Regions from separate parts of the Brevibacillus sp. SKDU10 genome, predicted to be linked through region 2. Evidence: riboswitches for the same ligand, from Rfam matches in the RefSeq annotation. Region 2 holds a riboswitch; each other region holds the start of a gene.
What was found. A riboswitch is a leader RNA that binds a small molecule or an ion and turns the genes downstream of it on or off. The one in region 2 is predicted to bind cobalamin.
Positions count from the first base shown of each region.

Region 1: it holds a riboswitch for cobalamin, as region 2 does, so the genes downstream of both, nikA (nickel ABC transporter substrate-binding protein) here and AYJ08_RS13170 (hypothetical protein) in region 2, are expected to answer to the same signal.
Region 3: it holds a riboswitch for cobalamin, as region 2 does, so the genes downstream of both, AYJ08_RS11660 (FecCD family ABC transporter permease) here and AYJ08_RS13170 (hypothetical protein) in region 2, are expected to answer to the same signal.
Region 4: it holds a riboswitch for cobalamin, as region 2 does, so the genes downstream of both, cobJ (precorrin-3B C(17)-methyltransferase) here and AYJ08_RS13170 (hypothetical protein) in region 2, are expected to answer to the same signal.

Region 1 is NZ_LSSO01000204.1:14,796-20,945, forward strand. Features, by position in the region: gene AYJ08_RS20760 (flagellin N-terminal helical domain-containing protein) at 1-186, shown strand, start outside; gene AYJ08_RS20765 (MarR family winged helix-turn-helix transcriptional regulator) at 853-1,344, shown strand; gene AYJ08_RS20770 (DoxX family protein) at 1,453-1,839, shown strand; gene AYJ08_RS20775 (nitroreductase family protein) at 2,088-2,711, shown strand; cobalamin riboswitch at 2,987-3,175, shown strand; gene nikA (nickel ABC transporter substrate-binding protein) at 3,334-4,965, shown strand; gene nikB (nickel ABC transporter permease) at 5,001-5,939, shown strand; gene nikC (nickel transporter permease) at 5,942-6,150, shown strand, end outside.
Region 2 is NZ_LSSO01000162.1:5,835-11,984, forward strand. Features, by position in the region: gene AYJ08_RS13165 (serine hydrolase domain-containing protein) at 133-1,335, opposite strand; cobalamin riboswitch at 1,633-1,829, shown strand; gene AYJ08_RS13170 (hypothetical protein) at 1,996-2,220, shown strand; gene mmgD (citrate synthase) at 2,217-3,329, shown strand; gene prpD (2-methylcitrate dehydratase) at 3,445-4,869, shown strand; gene prpB (methylisocitrate lyase) at 4,885-5,793, shown strand; gene AYJ08_RS13190 (sigma 54-interacting transcriptional regulator) at 5,960-6,150, shown strand, end outside.
Region 3 is NZ_LSSO01000151.1:2,549-8,698, forward strand. Features, by position in the region: gene AYJ08_RS11645 (polysaccharide deacetylase family protein) at 1-56, shown strand, start outside; gene AYJ08_RS11650 (ABC transporter substrate-binding protein) at 613-1,638, opposite strand; gene AYJ08_RS11655 (ABC transporter ATP-binding protein) at 1,664-2,467, opposite strand; gene AYJ08_RS11660 (FecCD family ABC transporter permease) at 2,469-3,566, opposite strand; cobalamin riboswitch at 3,817-4,013, opposite strand; gene AYJ08_RS11665 (DUF421 domain-containing protein) at 4,425-5,285, opposite strand; gene spoVAC (stage V sporulation protein AC) at 5,426-5,899, shown strand; gene spoVAD (stage V sporulation protein AD) at 5,912-6,150, shown strand, end outside.
Region 4 is NZ_LSSO01000149.1:70,438-76,587, reverse strand. Features, by position in the region: gene AYJ08_RS11245 (sirohydrochlorin chelatase) at 1-895, opposite strand, end outside; gene cobJ (precorrin-3B C(17)-methyltransferase) at 910-2,712, opposite strand; cobalamin riboswitch at 2,900-3,091, opposite strand; gene AYJ08_RS11235 (nitroreductase family protein) at 3,286-3,849, shown strand; gene AYJ08_RS11230 (hypothetical protein) at 3,958-4,476, shown strand; gene AYJ08_RS11225 (bifunctional transcriptional activator/DNA repair enzyme AdaA) at 4,653-5,225, opposite strand; gene thiT (energy-coupled thiamine transporter ThiT) at 5,482-6,048, opposite strand.

The DNA of each region.
Region 1 (6,150 bases), on a different contig from region 2:
CACACAATCAACAACTTGGGAGCAACTGCTGAGAACTTGACAGCTGCTGAATCTCGTATCCGTGACGTTGATATGGCGAAAGAAATGATGGACTTCACGAAAAACAACATTCTTACTCAAGCAGCTCAAGCCATGCTTGCACAAGCTAACCAACAGCCTCAAGGCGTACTTCAATTACTTCGTTAATCTAACGATGATAATGATAAGAGGAGACCTAACAATTCAGTTAGGTCTTTTCTTGTTGTAAAAATAGCTACCTTAAATGACTCCAAGTATAAACGATTCATTTGCTTAGCAAAGTAATTTCGACCGTGAATAAGATAATCTTGTAAGCAGTGCTTATTACCATCTAAAAGAGTATGGCGATGTTGTAACAGAGAATGACTATATAAAAAGAACAAAAGAACTAGGGAGCTGGAAGATTGCCATTGCTTTTCCTCACCTGTGCATTGCCGTGGGTAAAGACACAACTCCTGCTCTTTCCTTATGAAGAGCAAGCTATTGCTAAGGGCTGAAGAGATACTAGCACTGTGCGATTTGGAAATGGATTTAAGACCATTGTATGGGCTAATGTATGGACTAAAAGAAGAGGAGATTCCTATCCAAAAACTGTTTGTAACCGAAGCTGATAAGGCTTCCACTTAGTAAAATTTGATTGTGTAGTAATGCAGATATAACCAGATTCAGCAGCCACATTGTTGTTTTTCATATATTTTTAGTTTACTAGTTGACAACACACAAAAAATAGGATATGCTTCATATATCTCAAATTTAAGATATTAAAAAGTGAGACATGTTGAATTATTTTTTGTAAAAGGTAAGATAAAATAATCAAGGAAAGGAGAGAACAAAATGCAGGACAAACAGGGAAAGCAAACGGACATGATTACGGATGTTAATAAAGCTCAAGAGCAATCTCTCCATTTGTTCGTTGTCTTATCTCGCGCCTTTAATTGGACGTCTGCTCATGTTCAGAAGGATATTCGACAATATGGATTGAATCCGACTGAATTTGGCGTCCTAGAATTGTTATTTCACAAAGGCAGGCAGCCTCTACAGCAAATTGGAGATAAGATTTTAATCTCTAGCGGAAATATTACTTATGTGGTTGATAAGCTAGAAAAAAAAGGCTATTTGCTTCGTAAGCCCTGTCCGAATGATCGACGCGTGATCTATGCGGAATTAACACAAGCAGGAGAGCAATTTCTCCAAGAGATTTTTCCGAAGCATCGAGAAAAGCTAGCAGAAGCAATGAATGGACTGTCTCCTGAAGAAAAAGAGATTACCATCACCTTGTTAAAAAAGCTAGGGAAGTCAGCCCAAATGAATTTTGTAGATAAGTAGCTGAAAAAACAGATGCGATAATAAAAAGAAGCATATTATCCATCTATCTCATATATCTTTAATTGAAGATACTTAAAATAAAACATATTCCTGAGGAGGAAAAAGAAAATGAATGCAGGACTTTTACTTATTCGATTAGTTGTGGGACTTTTATTTATTGGTCATGGTACACAGAAATTATTTGGATGGTTCGGCGGGCATGGCTTAAAGGGAACAGCAGGTTGGTTAGAATCAATCGGTGTGAAGCCCGGCTTGTTAATGGCTTTCATGGCAGGAGCCAGTGAAATTGTTGGAGGATTGCTTTTTGCCTCTGGTGTGTTTACTTGGGTAGGAGGAGCACTAATCGCTGTTACTATGCTGATCGCTATTTTTACTGTACATGGAAAAAATGGATTATGGATTACTCAGAACGGTATGGAATACAATCTGGTATTGCTAGCGGTAGCTATCGGCGTTGCGTTGATTGGTCCAGGTGCATATGTTTTATTTGCATAAGTTTTGCCTAAGGACGGACCTGAAAAGAAAGGTATCCAGATTCACGTACTCTATTGTATGATAATAAGGTATAACGTGAACAATGCCGCGATATATAGGTCTAAAGAAGTAACATTTAGACAAGAATCAACAAAGTAAAAAGTAGAATTATATTCGATACAAAAAGCAGGGGGAGCGAGTAAGTGTAGAGAAAACGCGTCTTCCCCCCTGTAACAATTTCGATACATACATGAGATGAGGGAGTTTACATGAGTGAATTTACAAGCCTAGTGAAAAGTCGACGTTCCGCAAATAATTTCATTGAAGGGGTAGAAATTACCCGATCCGAGCTTGAAGAGATCTTTACCTTGGCTAAATATGCTCCTTCTGCTTTTAATCTTCAGCATACACATTATCTTGTCGTAACGGATCCAGTCTTGAAAGAAAAAATTTATGAATCCTGCAAGCAGTATAAGGTGCATTCAGCTTCAGCAGTCATTTTGGTGTTGGGCAATCGTTACGCTTATCAAGCGGTGGAAAAAATAAACGAGGGCATGCATCATCTCGGAATTTTGAGTAAACAAGAGCTGGATCGTACCGTTGAGACTGTTACAGGGATATATGAGGGTAAGGGTGAATCCTTTATGAAGGAAGAAGCCATTCGTAATGCAAGCCTTTCTGCGATGCTGTTCATGCTATCTGCGAAAGATAAAGGCTGGGATACGTGCCCGATGATTGGATTTGATCCAGGTGCTATAAAGGAAATATTAGAAATTCCTGATGGATATGAAACTGTCATGATGATTACTATCGGAAAAGAAAAGCTCTCAAGCCAACGTCCACGCGGCTATCGTAAGCCGAACGGAGAGTTTGTAAGCTACAACGGTATGTGATTTCTATGAAAACATTGCTAAAGCTGTTAATGGGACATGCTGTTGCAATGTTTTCTTACTGTAGAGGAATTGGAGCTTTTTATAGATGAACCTGATCCTAGCATCTTCTTAAACCTCTTTGGGCAAAAATGTTCGATCTCCTGAGCGGAATTATAGAAGGGCTTTAATTTCATATAGCGTAAACTTGGAATAACGAATATAATTTGTTCTAGGTAAACTTTTTGTCCTACTTTCAAAAAAAGGATATAAAGTGAATATTTCCATAAGGAAAAACTACATATGGTAGTGGAATAGGTGTATTTGTTTCATAAACGGATACTTAAAAGGGAAGCCGGTGTAAATCCGGCACGGTCCCGCCGCTGTAAGGGGGAGTCTTATGCAAACATGTCACTGGATCATATCTGGGAAGACGCATGGAGATGATGAACCCAAGTCAGAAGACCTGCCTATTCTAGAAATGCTGTTAGACCTACGGGGAGATAGGGAGGTGTTTTGAATGCTAAAAGACCGATGTGATGTGTTCATAAACGATAGGCATTTCTGACCTTTTTAATCTGGTTGGCAATGTTTTTTTGTGTTTTAACATTTTTAGAATAATTAAATTATATAAAAGGTGATAAAAATGTTTTTGAAACGGTCTAGATTTATTACTTCTTTTGTTGGACTAGTAGCGATGCTGACAATTATTGTCGCTGGCTGTGGTAACACAACAAAAGAAGGAGAAAATAGAGCAAATCAAGATAGTTCAAAAGTTCTTACGTTTTCCTGGTCCGGAGATATTGGGGACGTAAATCCTCATACCTATTTTCCGAATCAATGGTTCTCACAAGCTATGGTATATGAATCTCTCGTTTACTACGGTGAAGGCGGGGAGCTTAAACCGTGGCTGGCCCAAAGCTGGGATGTATCGAAGGATGGAAAAGAATACGTGTTTCATCTAAGAAAAGATGTTACATTTTCGGATGGATCGCCGTTTAATGCTACAATCGTGAAGAAAAACTTCGATACGGTTTTAGCTAATGCTCCCCAACATGAATGGATGGAATTAATAAATCAAATTAAAAGTACGGAGGTAGTGGACGATTTTACGTTTAAATTGATTTTGAACAAGCCATATTACCCAACTCTTCAGGAGCTTACGTACATCAGACCTTTACGATTTGTAGGAGAAGCCGCCTTTCCTGATAGCCAAAACACATTTAAAGACGGGCTCAAGTCACCGATTGGGACAGGTCCATGGGTACTAAGCGAATATAAGAAAAATGAAAGGGCTGTCTTTACAAGAAACGAGAAGTATTGGGGCGAGAAACCGAAAGTCGATAAGGTAATTGTTAAAGTCATACCTGACGGTGAATCGAGAGTGCTAGCTTTTGAGAAAAAGGACATCGATCTGATTTTTGGAAACGGAGTCATAAGTCAGGATTCGTTCCGGTTTCTGAAGGAATCGGGAAAATATGAAACCAAATTATCAGAACCTACGGCTACAAGGGCGTTACTCTTTAATACGAACAGAGAAGCTCTCAAAGAGCGTAAATTACGTCTAGCCATCCAGCATGCCTTTGATAAGCAGGCTGTCATCGATCATATCTTTTACGGCACAGAAAGAAAAGCTGATACGTTATTTGCACCTACCATTCCATATACGAAGATTGATGTAAAACCGTATGAACACGATGAAGAAAAAGCGAAACAGTTATTGGATGAAGCGGGCTGGAAACAAGTAAATGGCAAACCATTTCGAGAGAAGGCTGGAAAAACGCTACAATTGGAGCTGATGTTTATTAGCTCAGACAACATCCAGAAGGCGATCGCAGAATATACCCAAGGTGAGTTTAGAAAATTAGGGATAGATATTAAGCTGACTAGTAAGGAAGAAGAGGATTTTTGGGCTACAGCCAATGAAGGCAGCTTTGATTTATTATTTACGGCAAGCTGGGGTGTTCCATTTGATCCACATTCCTATTTATCTGCTATCACAACACCTTCGGAAGGCGGCAGTCCAGATTACAAAGCTCTATCAGGGCTACCAGGCAAGAAAGAATTAGATGGAAAAATCAAGGAAGTATTAGTAAGTACAGACGAAGCACACAGAAAGATGCTTTATACAGATATTTTAACTACATTGCACGAACAGGCTGCTTACTTACCAATATCTTATCAATCTAATATAGCGGTCTATCATAAAAATCTGAGCGGGGTTCATTTCTTGCCTCAAGAATACGAAGTGCCTTTCACTACCATTGATATGAAGTGAAGTGGGGTTATGTAAAAACGGCGAAGGAGTAGTAAATGGGTTGGTTTATTGTTAAACGTCTCACAAGTTTACTGCCAATATTATTGGGAATTTCTCTGATCACTTTTATTCTGCTCCACTTAACCCCCGGGGATCCGGCCGTAGCTTACTTGAGGGCGTCACATATTCCTCCAACAGATGAGGCAGTGGCTTCCCTTCGAGCAGAGCTAGGGCTGGACAAGCCCCTGTATATCCAGTATGTAAATTGGTTAGGAAAAGTGGTTCAATTGGATTTAGGGATTTCTTATGTGTCGAAGAAATCTATATGGGATGAAATTATTCTCCATTTCTTCCCGACAATGCAACTCGCATGTGCTTCATTGCTCCTGATTATTTTTATTAGTTTACCTTTAGGAATGATTTCTGCCCTTTACAAGGGGAAATTAATTGATCAGGTTAGCAGGATGCTGGCCTTTGTAAGCGTCTCGATGCCTGCTTTTTGGCTCGGATTTCTGTTCATCTATTTTTTATCGGTAAAGTTAGATTTATTTCCCGTATTGGGAAGAGGAACTTTTGCCCATCTAGTGCTTCCGGCCCTGACATTGGCTTTTCCTTATATAGGTACGTACATGCGCTTGCTTCGCACCAGTATGCTAGAAAACTTGAATGAGCCATTTGTCGTATATGCGAGAGCGAGAGGGCTGCGAGAAAGTCTAATCATCGGTAGACATGTGTTTAAAAAATCCTTATTACCTGTGTTAACTGGACTTGGCATGAGCATTGGAAACATGCTAAGCGGAGCCGTTATTGTTGAGACCGTCTTTGCATGGCCTGGTATGGGCTCCTTGTTTGTCACTTCTATTTTACACCGTGATTATCCGATGATTCAGAGCTGTTTATTGTTTATGGGTGTGATCTTTGTCGTCTGCAATCTCCTTGTGGATATTGCATATGCTTTCCTAGATCCCCGGATAAAATGGGAAGGAGAGCAATAAGCGTGTTGAAAAAAATGAAGCAAAAGCTACTGTCACAAAAGCTCATGATCATTTGCGGCATGATTATCATCCTCATGATACTATTGGCTCTGTTTGCTCCTTTTTTGTCTCCAAATGATCCGAATCTAGTTGATATCACGCAAAAGCTACAAGGCCCTTCCTCGAAGTTTCCGTTAGGGACAGATCATTTGGGCAGATGTATATGGTCTCG
Region 2 (6,150 bases):
ATAAGAGAAAAGAGTGTCTTAATCATAGTGGGGGATATCTCTTCAACCACATTTGCTAGTAGCTAGAGATTGGATAGCAATGCAACCAGCTAGCAGAGAATCGTGCCGTCAGTATGAGGAAGCAAATGAAGTTTATTTACTGAAATGATTCGCGATAGATTGAAACACAGCAAAATTTTCATCATGATAATCATCTCGGCCGTAATCGGGGTCAGCGCTGGTTTTGACGATTACTACTTTGGCCTTTGGATTCACATAAATGAATTGTCCATAGACTCCAATAGCGCTGTAGGAACCATCTGCGGGATCAGCCTCCCACCATTGGTATTGGTAGCCTAACACTCCCTTAGGATCGTGATTAGGCTGAGGCTTTTCGATCTGTGTGGATTCTTGCACCCACTTTTTGGAGATGATTTGTTTTCCGTTCCAATTTCCTTCATGAAGATATAAGCTTCCAAACTTAGCATAATCCCTAATGGTTGCGTTTAGACCCATAAAGGATAGCTCTGTGCCAAGGCGATCGGTACTCCAGTAAGCATCAGATTCCATTCCAAGAGGCCCCCAGATTTTCTCCTGTAAATATTGGGACGGGGGATTGCCTGTAACCTTACTGATCAGCATGCCAAGAACCTGTGTATCAATGCTGATATAATGCTGAAAAGTTCCGGATGGGCGCTGAGATTGTAGCCCCAATGCATAATCATTTACCGATTTATCGAATAGAAATGTCTTATACATCATCATGTTTATATCTGAAAAGGTGGCGTCATAGTCTTCATCAAAGCTAACTCCAGAAGCCATTCGCAAAATATCCTTAATCGGTACACCATCGTAGCCGCTGCCCTTCAATTCTGGCACATAGTGGGTGATCGGATCATTTACATTTTTAATGAATCCTTCATCAATAGCGATACCAACGAGAGCAGAGATAAATGACTTAGCCACTGACCAAGAAGTAAACCTTGTTTGTTCATTTACACCATTTTGATAGAATTCCTTCACGATCTTATCATCCTTGAGCACTAGTAATCCATTCGTCTTTGTTCGTTGCAAAAAGTCTTCAATAGCTAATGTTTGATCTTTGTATGTATAAGTTTGGGGCAACTCTTTTTGTAATGTTTCAAATTGGAAAACAGGCTGCGATGTTTCTATAGCGCGACTTGGAAAAATATTGTCCATGCTCTGAAAATTATAGCTAAGCTTATCCTTATTCAGCACGTTAATAATGTTCCAATTCCGAATGACTGCCCACATTAGGAGAAGTAATATAGCAGCAACCACGATACTTAGGCTATACCACCATATTTTCTTTTTCGATAGTTGTTTACTCTTCAAGAAATACCCTCCTTTATTTACCTAATTATGGTATATTTGATTATAAGACAGTGGGGTATTCTTATTCAATATATTAGGTTTTTATCCTGTTTTTAGAATATGAGGACTTATGATGTTACATTCATTCGTTTATGGCTAAACAGAACATGAAGTTGCTATGAGGTTATTTTTTGTTTAGAGAGTGTATATACATGTACAATAAGTTCTACATGACAATATCAAAGCAATAAAGTCACTACAGATATAAAATTAATAATTGTAATTTTTTAGACTATTTGTTATGTTTAAGCTGAAAATCAAATATGTGTAGAAACAGGTGCAGATAACCGTTGTTATTTGCTTAAAAGGGAAGTTCGGTTAGAATCCGACGCTGTCCCGCAACTGTAATTGGGAGCTATTCGAAAAAATGCCACTGTTTTCATTCAAATGAAAATGGGAAGGTTCGAATCGCGATGATCATGAGCCAGGAGACCTGCCTGTTTTAGCACACATCAGTTCCTACGAGGATAGGAGGTGTTACGTGCGAGCGATTAAACATGTGGTATTTTTAAATTTTTACATGTTTATTTGAGTTTTTCGCTTTCGCCCATTAACAACAACTTTCTTTTAGGAAGTTGTTTTTTTGCGTGATGCGATGCTTTGGAGTCTAGGAGGGATTTTTTGTTTGGGACAGTAGGGTATTTCAGGAATTATTTCAACACAGCAATCATGAACAATCTAAGTCTAGAAAGTCCTGATTCGCTAGAAGTCATTTATGGTCTATTAGGGAATGAAATCAAGCGACAAGACGTTGCAGAGGAAGTCAAAACAGATTACTATCGCAACCTTGAAAAAGCCTACAAGCTAACCAAAGAACAGTTATTTGGAATGGAGGAAGAGGAATGAATGAGCTTGAAAAATTTTCTCCTGGGCTAGACGGTGTGGTGGCTGCAGAAACAAGCATTTCTTACCTTGATACCATACAAGAGGAAATCGTGATTCGGGGTTACGATCTGATTGAGCTTTCTAAATCCGTTAGCTATGTCGATATTATTCATCTTTTACTGGAGGGACGGCTTCCCGATCAGGCAGAGAAAAACTCTTTGGAAACAAGCATGCTAGAGCGATATGAATTGCCTAGTGCGGTATTTGAGGTTTTAAAGCTGTTGCCTGAGCAGACACACGCTATGGATGGCCTGCGAACAGGAATTTCCGTTCTGGGAGGGTATGATCATGCGATTGAGGATCGCTCCATGCTTGTGAATAAGGAGCGGGCTTACCGGCTACTAGGTCAAGTTCCTAGCATTGCGGCTAATAGTTATCGGATTCTGACCAAAACGGAGATGATCCATCCAGACAAAAATTTACCGTATAGTGCTAACTTCTTCTATATGGTCACCGGGAGAAAGCCATCGCCGATTGAGGAAAAAATATTTGATCTGTCTCTGCTTTTGTACAGCGAGCATGAGATGCCGAATTCCACGTTTACAGCAAGGGTCATCGCTTCTACGCAATCGGATTTGTACGGGGCTTTGACGGGGGCGGTTGCTTCCTTGAAGGGTAGTCTTCATGGGGGGGCAAATGAGGCTGTTATGCACTTATTGCTAGAGGCAGGGACAATTTCCAAGTTCGAGGAGTTGTTACGCACCAAGCTATCCAACAAAGAAAAGATAATGGGATTTGGTCACCGGGTCTATATGAAAAAAATGGACCCTAGAGCGACAATGATGAAAGGAGCGTTACGGCAGCTATGTCATATAAAAGGGGACGATCTTTTATACCACATGTGTGAAGCCGGTGAGAGGATTATGGAGAGGGAAAAGGGACTATACCCGAATTTGGACTACTATGCAGCGCCTGTGTATTGGATGCTTGGGATTCCTATTCCATTGTATACACCTATCTTTTTCGCTGCGAGAACAGCAGGAATTTGCGCACATGTTCTTGAACAGCACGCACAAAATCGTCTATTCCGGCCACGTGTAAAATATGTAGGCGAGCGGCATGTTCTTTGAGGTAGGATTGGGAATTTATGTGTAAGCCAGCAACGCCTACATGATGTTCTGACCAACATCATGTACCATGATAAATAATTTTAAATAGAAAGGGAAGGATACTTTGTTAAAAAATATGGAGATAAACAAAACGGATGAGCTGATCGAGCAAATTACAGATTATGTTTTACATAAGAGGATTACGAGCTTGGAAGCATTTGAGACTGCCAGATATGTCCTGCTGGATACACTTGGTTGTGGAATTTTAGCATTGAGCTATCCAGATTGCACGAAGCTACTTGGACCTATTGTTTTGGGGACAGTTGTTCCCAATGGATGTAGGGTACCAGGTACATCCTTTGTTCTTGACCCAGTGAGAGGCGCCTTTAATATTGGTTGTATGATTCGTTGGCTAGATTACAATGACACGTGGCTAGCGGCAGAATGGGGACATCCATCAGATAATCTGGGCGGAATTTTAGCTGTTGCTGATTATATAAGCCGTGCACGGATCTCGGAGGGGAAACAGCCATTAACGATGCATCAGGTGCTGGAGGCGATGGTGAAAGCACATGAAATTCAGGGAGTGCTGGCATTAGAAAACAGCTTGAATCGAGTCGGGCTTGATCATGTATTGTTTGTTAAAATTGCAACAACAGCAGTTGTAGCACAGATGCTAGGAGGAACTCGGGAAGAAATAAACAACGCATTATCAAATGCTTGGCTTGATAATAGTAGTTTACGGACATATAGGCATGCTCCGAATACAGGATCACGTAAATCTTGGGCTGCTGGCGATGCAACTAGCCGGGGCGTTCAGCTAGCTATGATGGCCTTAAAAGGAGAAATGGGATATCCAACAGCTCTTACTGCACCAGGCTGGGGATTCCAGGATGTCTTGTTCAATAAACAAGAGATAAAGCTAGCTCGACCCTTGGATTCCTATGTAATGGAGAATGTGCTGTTCAAAGTCTCCTATCCAGCCGAATTTCATGCACAAACAGCCGCGGAATGCGCAATCAAGCTTCATCCGGAGGTAATGGCTCGTTTTGATGAGATTGACAGCATTACAATCACAACGCATGAATCAGCTATTCGGATCATTGATAAGGTAGGTCCATTGAATAATCCAGCAGACCGGGATCATTGCTTGCAATATATTACGGCTATCGGCTTGCTATTTGGTGACATTAAAGCAGACCATTATGAAGACCTAGCAGCATCTGATCCAAGAATCGATATCTTACGCAATAAAATGGTGGTTGTTGAAAATAAACAGTACAGCATTGATTATTTAGAACCGAGTAAGCGATCAATCGCAAATGCTGTTCAAGTGCATTATAAAGACGGGTCTTCTTCTGAGCAAATAGAATGCGAATATCCATTAGGGCATCGCTTCCGCAGGGTAGAAGCCATCCCTAAAATCATTGAAAAATTTGTTGAAAATGTAAGCACACATTATTCACAAAAGCAGGTTAGTAAAATAAAAGAAGCATGCATGGATTCAGAAAGGTTAAACAGCATGGCCGTTACTGAATTTATCGAATTATTTTTAATATAGAGAGGGGCAAACGAAATGGCTTGGATTGTCGATCAGCCGTCATCACAAGCTGAATTAGCAATGAAATTCAGGGAATTGATGAATGCTCCCGATCTTTTGCAAATTCCCGGCGCACACGATGCGCTGGCAGCTCTTATGGCGAGGCGGGCGGGATTTTCAGCGCTCTATTTATCCGGTGCAGCTTACACGGCCAGTTGTGGTTTGCCAGACCTAGGAATCGTCACGTCTACTGAGATAGCTCAACGGGCAAAGGAATTGATACGCGCAACTGATTTACCAGTATTAGTAGATATAGATACAGGATTTGGCGGGATTCTTAATGTTTCCCGGACTGCTAGAGAAATGCTAGAGGCTAATGTTGCCGCAGTGCAACTAGAGGATCAGCAGCTTCCCAAAAAATGTGGACATTTAAATGGCAAGAAGCTGGTGACGACAGAAGAAATGGTCCAGAAGATTATCGCGATTAAAAAGGTAGCACCAACGTTAGTACTTGTCGCACGTACTGATGCTAGGTCAGTAGAAGGTTTGGACGCGGCGATAGAAAGGGCACGTTCCTATGGGGAGGCTGGGGCAGATGCCATATTTCCCGAAGCACTAGAATCAGCGGAGGAATTTCGTATGTTTGCCCAGCGTATATCTGCACCTTTACTAGCAAATATGACTGAATTTGGGAAAACTCCTTATTATACAGCAGAGGAATTCGCTAAGCTGGGGTACCGTATGGTTATTTATCCGGTAACGTCGCTTAGAGTGGCGGCTAAGGCATACGAGCGTGTTTTTCAAGTGATGAAAGAACAAGGTACCCAAAAAGGTGAACTAGCTAATATGCAGACTAGAAGCGAATTATACGAAGTAATTTCTTATGAAGAGTTCGAAGCGTTGGATAAGGAAATAGCGAAAACGATTTTGACCAAAGAACAATAGAACAAGGTGTAAAACGGTAAAAAGCGATGAGGGGTTTCTTTGCGGGTCATGTACGTGCAGATACTAACCAGTCGCTTTTTCCTTCACCATGAATGAATAAGGAACGAAATACCCCTGTTCCTTCGAATTGGACAGGATGAAATTAGGGGGAAGGAGTAAGGTAGCTATGAATAATGCGGACCGCTATTCCGTCCTGAATTGGATGAAAAAAGATGAGCGGATGGTACGTAAAGACAGCTCTATTAGAGAAGTTATGCGGGGAATGGTCCAATTAGAGAGTACGGAGCTTCCAGTTCTTGAAAAGGGAAGTTTACTTGGGGTTATCAAATTGCAGGATTGTGTTCAGGGATTGGAGGA
Region 3 (6,150 bases), on a different contig from region 2:
AGTTCCCTGTGAAAGCAAATTTACCTTCCCTGCTCCCCGTGAGAGGCCATAAATAATTTTTTTACGTCTCATCGATCATAAAAAAACCGCCATAGCTGTGGTGGCAGCATGGCGGTTAAAGTGTATGGGAGAAGTGTCAGGTAACAGATTCCTTTTACGAAAAGGAATTTAGTTGGCTTATATTCAGATCATCGACTTTTGAGTTATCAAACAACTTTTCGCTTGTTGCTGTGAAATGGTTTTGTTAGCTTGTTTTTATCAATGTGTCTTGAATGTAGAATTTACCTTGTCGGTATAAATCCTTGTCAAGGTAAAATCAGGAAGATAGATACTTCTTTCTTCCTTGTATAATTCCTTTCATAGAATCTGTTACGCTAATTCTCCCACACGATTCCTGGTGCAATTGGTATCAATCCGTATGAATGTACCTATGCACAATCTATGACCGATTTGGTTACAAAAAGGTTGCAAATATAATTGTATTTTTATTTATACCTACAACTAAGACGAATCCTCTTCATTATCTCCATAAAAAAAGCACATGCGAAGATAAGATGGTCAACCATATTCCAGCATATGCTTTCTGTAAAAGCTACCATATGAGCTCTTATATTAGAACTTCTCTGGATAAAATCCTTTTGCAAGTATTTCTACCGCTCGCACATTTCGAACACCTTCAAATACATCGGAGAGTGGCAAGCTAACAAATCTCTTATTCTTAATAGCAGGGATATCGGAAAGTGCTTTGTTTTCTAGTAAATACTTGATCTTCTCTTCTGCACTTGGTTTATCATAATCATTGATTACAATTACATCGGGGGCTCGTTTTATGGCTTCTTCCCAGCTCACTTCACTCCATGATTTTTCTAAATCACCAAATACGTTTTGTCCGCCAGCCATTTCGATTAAACGAGTTTCTAAGGAATTTCCTGTTGTATACAAACCTGAATTAACACTATCAAAGACCAAAACTTTGACTGGCTTTTCTATGTTTCCTATCTTTTGTTGAATAGCCTGAATATCCGTTTTCATTTTAGCAACAATATCCTTAGCACGATCCTCTACATGCAGAATTTTACCTAATTGCATCAAATCCTCATAAACCTCGTCGACTGTCGGATGCTTAGATATCGTTCCTGTAATGGTATAAGCCGGGATACCAATTTTTTGCAGCTCTTCTACACTGCCAATTCCTTTTGCTGTAAATGCAGAGCTTCTGCCAATAACGAAGTCAGGATCTACACTTAGAAAGACTTCTAAGGAAGGATATTGCTTAGACAAAAGCTTGATTTGATCATATTTTTCCTTATATTCGGGCAAGACTTCGTCGTCAGGATAAGCTGTACCGACCATTACGTCTTCAACACCTAATGCTAGTAGCATTTCGGTCACATGCTGATTCATACTCACTACTCGCTTCGGTGCTTGTTCGAAGGTTAACGTATGCTCTCCATTTTTAATTTGAATCTTCTCAGCTACTGGTTGTGAATTAGTAGAAGCTGCCTGAGGAATCGTCCCATTTCCACAGCCACTTACTAGTAATGAAAGACCGGCAAAGATTGTAATCATCATCTTTTGACCTTTATGCAAAAGGCCTTGCTTCTTCGTAGTGGAGCTTTGCATAGTACGTTTGTTCATCTTGTTTTCCTACCTTTTCCTTTATTCAACAAATAACCTGATCTGGGATCATATAATGAATGTTCACTCTTCCTGTAACTGGATGAACGGTTACTTCTGTTTGAATCTTGTACACTCGTTCTAAAATTTCAGGCCGAAGAACTTCCTGAGGAGTTCCAGAGCAAACGATAACTCCTTTTTCTAGCATATAAAGACGATCGCAGAACATAGCGGCCAAATTTAAATCATGTAAGGCGGCCAATACGCTTTTTTGCTGTTGTTTCAGCAATTTGAGCATCCCTAATTGATGATGGATGTCCAAATGATTAGTCGGTTCATCCAGCAGTAACAGATCGGTCTCTTGTACAATTGCTCTTGCTAATAAGACGCGCTGCTTTTCTCCCCCGGATAAACTCAGATAACTCCGATCACCCATGTTCTGCAGGCCAACTTGAGCTAGAGCTTGCTCTACTAACGCTAGATCATGCTTATTCTCCTGCTCCCACATACTCTTGTGCGGAGAACGTCCCATCAGTACAAGCTCGTATACATTAAAATCAAATTGAATCTGCGTTTCTTGAACCACTGCACTCAGTTCTTTTGCTAATTGCTTCTGCTGGTATTGACCAAGCTCTCTTTCCAGTAAATAGATACTGCCTGTAGTGGGTAAAAGAGTCCGATATACCTGCTTAAGAAGAGTAGATTTACCACTACCATTCGGGCCAAGCAAGCCCACGAATTCTCCTTTTTGTACGTGTAAATCTATATCCTGCAAGATACATGTCCCTTGAATCTCATATCCAACTTGTTTTAACTCAACATGCTTGTCTACGTCCAATTTTGTAGGCACATTAGCTTCCTCCAAACGTATACGCCCTACGACGCAGCAGCCAGATAAAAAATGGACCGCCGCAAAGCGCTGTGACTATTCCTATCGGCAATTCTTCGGGGGCAATGATTAGTCTAGCCAATACATCCGCCCAGATCATAAAAATCGCTCCACCACAGGCACAAAGAGGGATTAGCCTCCTATGATCAGAACCCACCCACAAGCGAAAGATATGGGGTAACATTAAACCAACAAAGCCAATGCTACCGCTTACAGCAACCAGTAAGCCTGTAACGAGAGAAATCGTAATCAGTAGAATCTTACGCATATTTTCTGGATGTAAGCCAAGTAGCGTAGAGGTTTCTTCCCCTAGTATCAACAAATTTAGATTGCGTGCATTTACCCATAAGAATATAAAGAAAGCAAGTACTGCAATCGTTGGCAATACAAGTGACTCCCACTTGGCACGAGTGAAGCTTCCCATCATCCAGTACAGCACACTTGAAAGGCTTTCCGCTCTTGGTGCCAGCATAATAAAAAAACTAGTAAGCGCTGACAACATAATAGACACAGCTATTCCAGCTAACAACAAACGTATTAGCTGCACCCTTCCGCCTACCAAAGACAAAAGAAACACCAATATAACGGAAGCCAAAGCACCTAAAAAGGCCGCTAAAGAAAGCGCATACGAACCAAATACTCCCAAACTACCAAATAACAGCACTGCTGTTGCTCCCACCGATGCCCCTGATGATACGCCTAAGATATATGGATCAGCTAAAGGATTACGAATCAATGCCTGAATGGCTATCCCAACAATAGACAACCCGGCACCTACAACCGCAGATAATAAAACACGTGGCAGTCGAATATCCCAAACAATATGCATCTGCGCGTTAGACACGTCTGTCCCTACCCATTGTTGTACAAAAGGAACATGTGAGCCTATGACCTTCCAAACGGTAACTGGGTCAATTTGTACTGGTCCCAGCATGATTGCAACCGTCAGCGATAAAAATAATACCACGCCGCTTCCCATCAATTTCGCTATCCAATTTTTTGTATATTGCGTACCGATGCTGTTTACTGACCTTGGGGCTGTCGTGGCGGTTTGTTGCATGCTTCTCCCCCCTATTTAAAACAAAGTAACAAAATGAAACTACTAACTCAGTGATCACCCAAGCTTCAAGTGCAGGTGGCACCGCAATTGGACCTCTACGCCCCGCTAACATGTTATTACTTAAAGATTCGCACAAAAAAGCATCCGTTCCAAAAGGAGACAGATGCTTGGGTTTTTGGACAAACCAATTCCTATAGGTGTATGTACACTATCATCATACGACCTACCCAAACACCTGCCCATCCTCGTGGGAGTGTTACATCTTACGGCAGGTCTCCTGGCTCATGAATCCTCGCAAGCATCCTCCCTTCCCATTCTCTGCAAAAGCGAACAGTGGTGTATCGGATGTTGCTCCTCATTTACAGTGGCGGGACCGCATCGGATTTTCACCGAACTTCCCTTTTAAGTCTGATCCTGAAATCAAACACCGTAACATGGCTATAAATCTGTTGTAATTGTTTGTGAGTGTAACACGATTTGGTGGAACATGGCAAGGCAATGGTTAATTTGTGATAGGTTTGTAAGAACTTTGTAAAATATTTACGTAATGTTTGAAGTTTGGTAGTAATCAGTCAGTGGATTGTTTACATAATGTTAATTATGTTATTTAATTTATATCAAAATTTCTTTTCTTTCTCATTTTATTCACGCTTCGTTTCTATCTTTCCATGAATGTAATAGGAAAGGCAAAAAAGCCATCCAATTAAGGATAGCTTACCTTTCATGTAAGTTGCAATCAATTTTATACCCCTGCCATTATCAGGTTCCTGTCATATAGCCTAAGCATTAGCCCCTTGATGATTTTAGTAACTTGGCTGGACAAGGTTCCTATTATAAGGGCTTCTGTATCGACCCTTGTTAGCTCTGTAAGAAAGGTTTTACCCCTTCTATCATTTTTTTTAAGCTTTGAGCCCCCTTCTCATATTCCTTTTTGGCCACGTTATTTTTTGTTTCAAGTGAAAAAGTCTCCAAATCTGCTTGGCATTTTTTCAACGTAGACAATGTCAATGGTTTTTCCTGAGGGACTGGTACAGTAATTTGGTCATCATATAAATCTACATTCAATTGCCCATAACTGTCTACTTGTCCTATATAAACGTTTTCCAATGGTATTCCCATCTTATTGAGAGTTGTGTGGAGCCATCTTTTCGACAATCCTGTGGTTGCCAAAGGCTCTAACATGACATTCCCATCCAAAATGACCGTTTGAGGCTCTCGGCTTGGAGCTCCTTGGATATTCAGATCTTTGGCAGTAAGCGGTTGATTTTCTTTTTTGAGCAGGACACTAATCTGACCGTTCTGCTCTAATAGCGCATACTCAACATCTGCAATTGAGAATACATTTTTTAAGCGCAATTGTTCTAACAATTCCTCACCAGTATAATTCTCTTTCTTGAGATTATCCTCCATAATTTTCCCATCTTTGATCAGTACACGAGCATTTCCTTCAACTATATCGCTCACTGTCTTACTTTTGACCGATAGATAACTGAGAAGAAATGAAATAAGGGCCCAAATGATCATGCTAACGAATCCGTTCAAAAACCTATCATCAACGTCAGCAGAAATGAATCCCGCAATAGAGCCAATCGTAACACCTACAATATATTCAAAAAAAGTGGCTTGGGCAATTTGGCGTTTTCCCATTAAACGGGTCAAGAACAATAAAGTAAAAAGCGTAACGATTGACCTAATAACAATCTCCCAGAATTCAGGCATAAATATCCTCCCTAGTAACATCTAATCCTTCTATGTATTTAGATTGTGTTACTTTGTTGGTTTTTATCTATAAAAGTCAGGTATAAAAACTGGCTTTGTATTCCAAATTAACTTTGACTACATCAATAAAGGAGTTAACAATGGCTACAAAAAACAGTAAATTAACCGCAACTCAAATCGAATATCAAGCCTTTGCAAAAGCGTTAGAGCCTCCACGACCTGTGCTTAAAAATACCATTCGGGCTTTTTGGGTTGGTGGTTTGATTTGTTTACTTGGACAATTTATTCAAACCTTTTTCATTCACTTTTTTCACTTTGATGAAAAAAGCGCTGGAAACCCAACCTCTGCTGTCCTAATCGCCATTTCTGTTCTCCTAACTGGTTTTGGCGTATACGACAAGCTTGCACAATTCGGAGGTGCTGGAACTGCTGTTCCTGTTACCGGTTTTGCCAATTCGATTGCTTCAGCAGCTATTGAACACAAAAGTGAAGGATATGTACTTGGTGTGGGCGGCAACATGTTTAAATTAGCAGGCTCTGTTATCGTTTTTGGTGTAGTTGCCGCATTTTTCATCGCGTTAGTAAAATGGTTTGTTACTTATGCGGTAGGATAGGAGGATCTGAAGATGTTAAAGGGACATCAATCATGGATTTTTCCAAGCAAGCCAACGATTTTATCCACCGCAACTGTTGGTGGGCCTTTCGAAGCACAAGGAAAAATTGCGAATGATTTTGATATTCTTCATAGTGATACCTGGCTGGAGCAAGACAGCTTTGAAAAGGCAGAAAAAATGATGCTGGAAGAAGCTTGTGATCTCGCTGTCAAACGAGCTAGCTTGCAAAAAGGAGATATCAATTATCTCAT
Region 4 (6,150 bases), on a different contig from region 2:
GATCATGGTCGTGGTGGTGATCATGGTCATGATGGTGATCATGGTCATGATGGTGATCATGGTCGTGGTGGTGATGATCGAATACAGCAAGTTTTCTAAATTGACAAAGATCGCAGTTGGCTAATGCCCGTCCCTGTAATGCTTCTATAGAACGATCTACTACAATTTGTTCTAGCAGTTCATGGAACCCTAATGCCTCGCTCATCGAGGCATGTATATCAGGGAAGTCCTGATGAAACTGTTGTAAGTTTTCTTCTAAACGTTTTAACAGGATACCCGTAAATAGCAAATAAGGAAGGACATAAATCTGCTTAGCTCCCTGTCTTACACAACGGACTAATCCTTCTTCCACTGTCGGATAGGTAACGCCCATGTACGCCACTTCAACGTTACCTACCCCTGTACTCTCCCATAACAAGCGGGCTATTTTACAAAGATCGCTGTTTGCATCTGAATCACTGCTACCACGACCTACTAAAAGAATGGCACTATCCTTGTTAGCCGGTTCTAGCGGTGTATAGGTAGTTGTATGTTGTAGACGATCCCGCAAAATTTGCACCATATCCTCGTGAACACCTATGGGACGCCCATAGCGAAAATCTACATGGGGATATTTCGCCTTAGCTTCGTCTATTTCATGAGGGATGTGCAGTTTAGCATGGGCTGCTTGAAACAGCATTAAAGGTACCATTGCTACAGTGGTAGCGCCACGTTCTACTATTTTTTGCACGCCCTGCATAATGGTTGGTCTGGTTAACTCCAAGAAACAAGTCTCATACAGTGTCACGTCTGTTTGTTCCTGTAACAATTCCGTAACTCGCTGTGTAAACTGTAGAAGATGCTCATTTCCCTCGGCATCTCTGCTACCATGACCGATAAAAAGTATTCCGTTCAAAAAATTCCCCCCCCTTAATCTCCACACGGTTCTTCGATCTGCAATGGAGCTACGAATTCCTGATAGCGGTATTCAAGTACCTGCCCTGTACGTTTAAAGAATTTATGGAATCGTTCCTCGATATGACCCTTTGCCTTGTACTCATCCACAATCCGTTCTACAAGTCCAATGATCTGATCTTCTGGAACTCCCTCAGCTATACGTTGTCCAGGATGAGCGTTACGTCCGATGCGCTTGCCACCTAAAAACACATCATATGCGCCACGTCGGTATACAAGACCAATGTCTTCCATAACTGCACCGTAGCAAGCCATTCCGCAGCCGTTAAAGCCAATTTTTAAATCCTTTGGCACAGCTAGACCATCTAATCGTCTGCCTAATTCCTCAGCTACAGGGATCGATTCATCCTTTTCTAAATCACAAAAATCACAAGCTTTCACCTGCGCACTAGCCCCGATCGGAAACAATTGAAAGCCGACTGCTCTTAATTGTTGCGTGACCTGCTCTGGATCTACCTGCGGTAAGCGAAGAATAATTTGATGCTCAATGCTGTACATCATTTCTCCGCCATCCTTGGTCAAATCGGCCAGTAGACGCATTTGCTCAGAGGTAAAATTCTTACGAGCTACACCAGGCGAAACTCCTAGCTCTAAAATATCAACAACTCCGCTAAACGGGCGAGGTGGTGGAGTGATACCCTGATTTAACTCTAATGCTGTCTTTTCATCAACGCACGCAAGCGCTTCCATCGCTAATTGAAAGGCCTTTACCGCTTGTTTAGGAGCTTGAAAGCTCTCTGCCTCTGCCTGAAAAGAATTCTGTTCTACTTCCCCTGAGAATCGCCTGGGATTTGAAAGGGCTTCCATTGCCGCTGATGGTGCGGAATCAGAAACCTGAGCTTCTTGTATTGTAGCCTTCGGTGAAGTCGCTACAGCCACTTCTTGCACAGAAGATGACTCAGATACCGGATTTCCACTCTGAGGCTGGCTGTGAAGCGCCCAAGGCTCTGCCTTCTCCTGCAAGCGTTCATGAGGTTTTAACGGTTGATCCATGCGATTTAACGTATATTTACGTTGATATCCGCGCGGAGTAATAATTTTTTGGTCGTAAACAAAGGTAGTCGAGTTCCCGATGATTACTGTTGTCAGCATTCCAATTTCATGCTGCAGCATGTCTGCAAGTGTTGTAATTACAACATGCTCTCGATCTCTATAGGCGCTCTTTACGATTCCTACAGGCGTTTTTGGAGAACGATATTTTAATAATATTTGCTGTGTTTCTACAATTTGTCGTGTACGGCGACCACTGCGCGGGTTATACAGCGCAATGACAAAATCAGCAGAAGCGGCTGCTTCTACACGCTTAGCAATCGTTGCCCACGGTGTAAGATGGTCACTCAAGCTGATTGTGCAAGCGTCATGCATGATTGGAGCACCCAATAAAGACGCGCAAGACTGAATGGATGAAATACCAGGTACAACCTCTACCTTCACCCCAGCAGATTCCGTCCAGCCTTTTTCTACTAGGACTTCATAAACTAGTCCGGCCATGCCGTATACCCCAGCATCCCCACTAGAAATAACGCCAACAACTTGACCTAACTCAGCCAATCTTACCGCTTCTTGAGCGCGGCTAACCTCTTCTGTCATCCCAGTACGCACGACACTTTTGTCTGAAATAAGCTCTCGAATTAAATCTACATAAGTGTTGTAGCCAATTATCACTTCGCATTCCAGGATAGCCTCTTTTGCCCGATGCGTAATGTGATCATGATGTCCTGGTCCAAAGCCAATTAGTAGAATTTTTCCTTTCTCCATCTACTCCAAGCCCCCTATCCTTATTTGCAATCGACCTTACATTTTTATACAATAAAAAAAACAGCGCTTCCCCGTCTGACTTACGTGAGAAGTGCTGTTATGATGAGCTTGTTATTTTTTGAAAAGGAGTATCCCCTTCTGCAGCAAAACTGCTCTCATAACACCTCCCCATCTGCCGTAGGTCTGACGGTGTTGTTAGAATAAAGAGGGTAGCCTGACTCTTGGAATATCCTGCTCCTTTTCGTCTTCTGAAAATTTGTAATATCCAGTGACAAAAACGGGCTCTCCAATTACAGTGGCGGGACCGTGTTGGATTTTCACCAACTTCCCCTTGTGAATCGTTTCTCATGTAACAATTCCTTTATTCCCAAGCTTATGTGATTACTTCTATCATAATCCAATTTGCATTTTATTGTCCATACTTTTCTGTCTAGCCCACACGGGACTGGACAAGTGGTCAAAGAAGATCGTATACTGACATACTATTAGAAATCTTCTTTTTTTATGCATAGAGGAAAATATATTTGAATATACAGTATCATAATTAACATATTATAGAAAGGTTGTTAAAACATGTCCCTCTTACACACCTTACAACAACGTCAAGCTATACGCGCCTGCGATGGTCGCCCTGTAGAAAAAGAAAAGATTGAAAAGCTACTGGAAGCAGCTATATTAGCACCTAATGATCGCTTGCGAGAGCCTTGGCACTTCTATGTCATTCAAGGTGCTGCTAAGGAACGGTTTAACCAGCTAGCTCAGGATTTCTTGCTTGAACGCTTTCCTACCAAACCTCATTTAGTAGAAGAGTCCATGAAGAATGTTCTGGCTACCCCTCTCATTATAGTCGCTACATCACAAATCATAGAAGGCGACGAAGCTTCTTCGCTTGATAATGATTATGCTGTAAGCTGCGCTATTCATTCGATGTGGCTGATGGCTTCTGAGCTAGGTCTAGGTTTTGTGTGGCGTACGCGTGGTGTAGGTTTAGCTAGAGATGAACGTCTCAAAGCCTTCTTGTCCCTATCTGATCAAGAAAAAGTGATTGGTTCCTTATTTATTGGCTATCCAACTGATGAAGCCACACCTCGAACTGCTCGAAAGCCTTTCACGCAAAAAACAACCTGGGTTGAGTAAAGCTTTGGTATATTTCGAAAGGTTACAAAAAGGTTACATTTTTCCCCGCTTTGTTGTAACATTTTCCTCACCTGCTACGTATTATTTTTATAGTAGGTGATGATACATATGACAAACCACATGACTTTTGCCATACTGGTGGGCTTGTGTGCGACAGCGGGACTTTTTTTATTTCGACGCGCTGTGACGAGTGGAGATCGACAGCAAGGTGGATTCTGGATTAATGGTCTAGCTATCGCTATTGCAACTTTGCTGGTTTTATTCTCAAGCGCCATCGTCGTGTTCTTATTGGTTACGATTCTCTGGACAGTCGGCACTCTATTTCCTATGTTTGTCGACAAATCTGATTTCTGGACACTCGTTTCCTTTGCAGTCGTCTCCTTTTTCATGTTAATGCTGTACGAACTAATTCTTGAACCAGTCCTTTTATACATAATGCAAAGACTACATATCTCAAGAAATTGGAAATTGATACCTGAAATTTTAGCAACGACCTTCATTTTTTATCTCGTGCACACCACATGGATTCCTGATGTCTTGTTAACACCATTAACTCCTTTATTTGTTGGCTTATTAGCTGTAACAGTCGATTATTTTTTAGAGCGCATCATGGGTGAGAGAAGGTAAAAATGCAGACACGACAAAAAGCACCTCTTAGTTTGCGAATTTCGCAACATGACAGAAGGTGCTTTTTATCTGTCTTTTCCTCGTACAAAAAGGCGTTTCTGCCAGCTACAGAAACGCTTCAACTGTTCTTCCATTCTTTTTTATATGTATGTTCTCCCGTTTTACAGCAGATGCACTTAGCGTGTCGTCCCTGTTTTTCCCTGTTTCTTCTGCTGTAAGCGGTATTGAGTAGGTGTACAACCTGTTTCTTTCTGAAAAACAGCGGCAAAATAGGCACTATTACGAAAACCTACTCTGCTTGCAATCATTGAAACATTTCGATCTGTTTCTAGTAGCTGCTTCTTCGCTTCATCTATTCGGATGCGCGTTAAATATTTCCCTGGCGTTATCTTCATACAACGAGAAAAACAACGCTGCAAATAAAAAGGACTCACATAGAGACGTGACGCCATTTCACGCAGAGTTACGGGTTGGTTATAGCAATCGTGAATCATCTCTAGCAAACGGGTCGCCGCATCTTCTTCCGCTGATTTCCAGGTCGGTTCAGATGGTCTACAACGCTTGCAAGGACGAAAACCTGCAGCAATGGCATCGGACGCCGCATAATAAATCTTCACATGCTCTCTTTTGGGTGTCCTTGATTTGCATGACGGCTTGCAAAAGATACCCGTCGTGCTAAGGCCATAAAAGAATAGTTGATCATAATTTGGATCGCATTCTACTATCGCCTTCCAGAACTCCTCTTTCATCCACGATCCCTCCTAGCCTTCAATCCTCAGTATAACGTAATGTTTTTACTTCTAGTAAGCAACTGGGAATGAAAGAGCAAAATTTCGATAGTTTTTTCTTAATTTCACAATTATGTAACTTTTTCCATAACAAAAAACCGTGCTTTTTCACGTTCTTACAAATATTTTTTGTAATAAACCACTCTTATTTTCACTAATAGTAAAAAAGCTAAGAGAGGAAGCAGCTCCCTTCTCTTAGCTTTTTTAAACTACTTTATTATGCACGTCGATAAGCGCCCGGATTCTGCTGAAACAATTGAGGTGCCCCATTTGCTAGTAATGTAACTACCAAAGCCGTAATCACATACTCAGGTATCAAATAAGTTGCATTATAGCTGAAGGAATAAAGGGTTGCAGGTGTTCCTTCCGGGGCATAGCTCCCAAACCAAACAGCTCCTGAAGTCGTGCGAATGCCCAAGCATAGCGCAATTCCAACTAGCAATCCTCCCCAGATGGAGGCAATTTTTGTTGCTTTGCTTTGCGTCTTACTAGCGTACAGGAATGCACCAAAGCCTAGCACGGCATAGGATAGAGGATAATCTAACACCATTTGAATCGGATGGACCATCTCGCCACCAAAAAAGAATTTAACCATGCCTACTAGCCCGCCTGTGATTAAGCCTGCTACCCAACCGCGGCGAAACGCCAAGAGAGCTATCGGTACCATTACCAGGGATACGCTCCCCCCTTGAGGCATGGCAAACAGCTTTACCTTACTTAAAATAACAGCTATTGCTGCCATGATTGCTATTTCCATCATGATAACCAGTCGTGTTCGTGACATTTCGATTCCTCCTCATTCTGATGCAGTATGTATGTAAGCAGCAGAAATAGAAAGGGTCCAACTCAAGTTTATATAGACTATAAATACAAATTAGAGCAAATT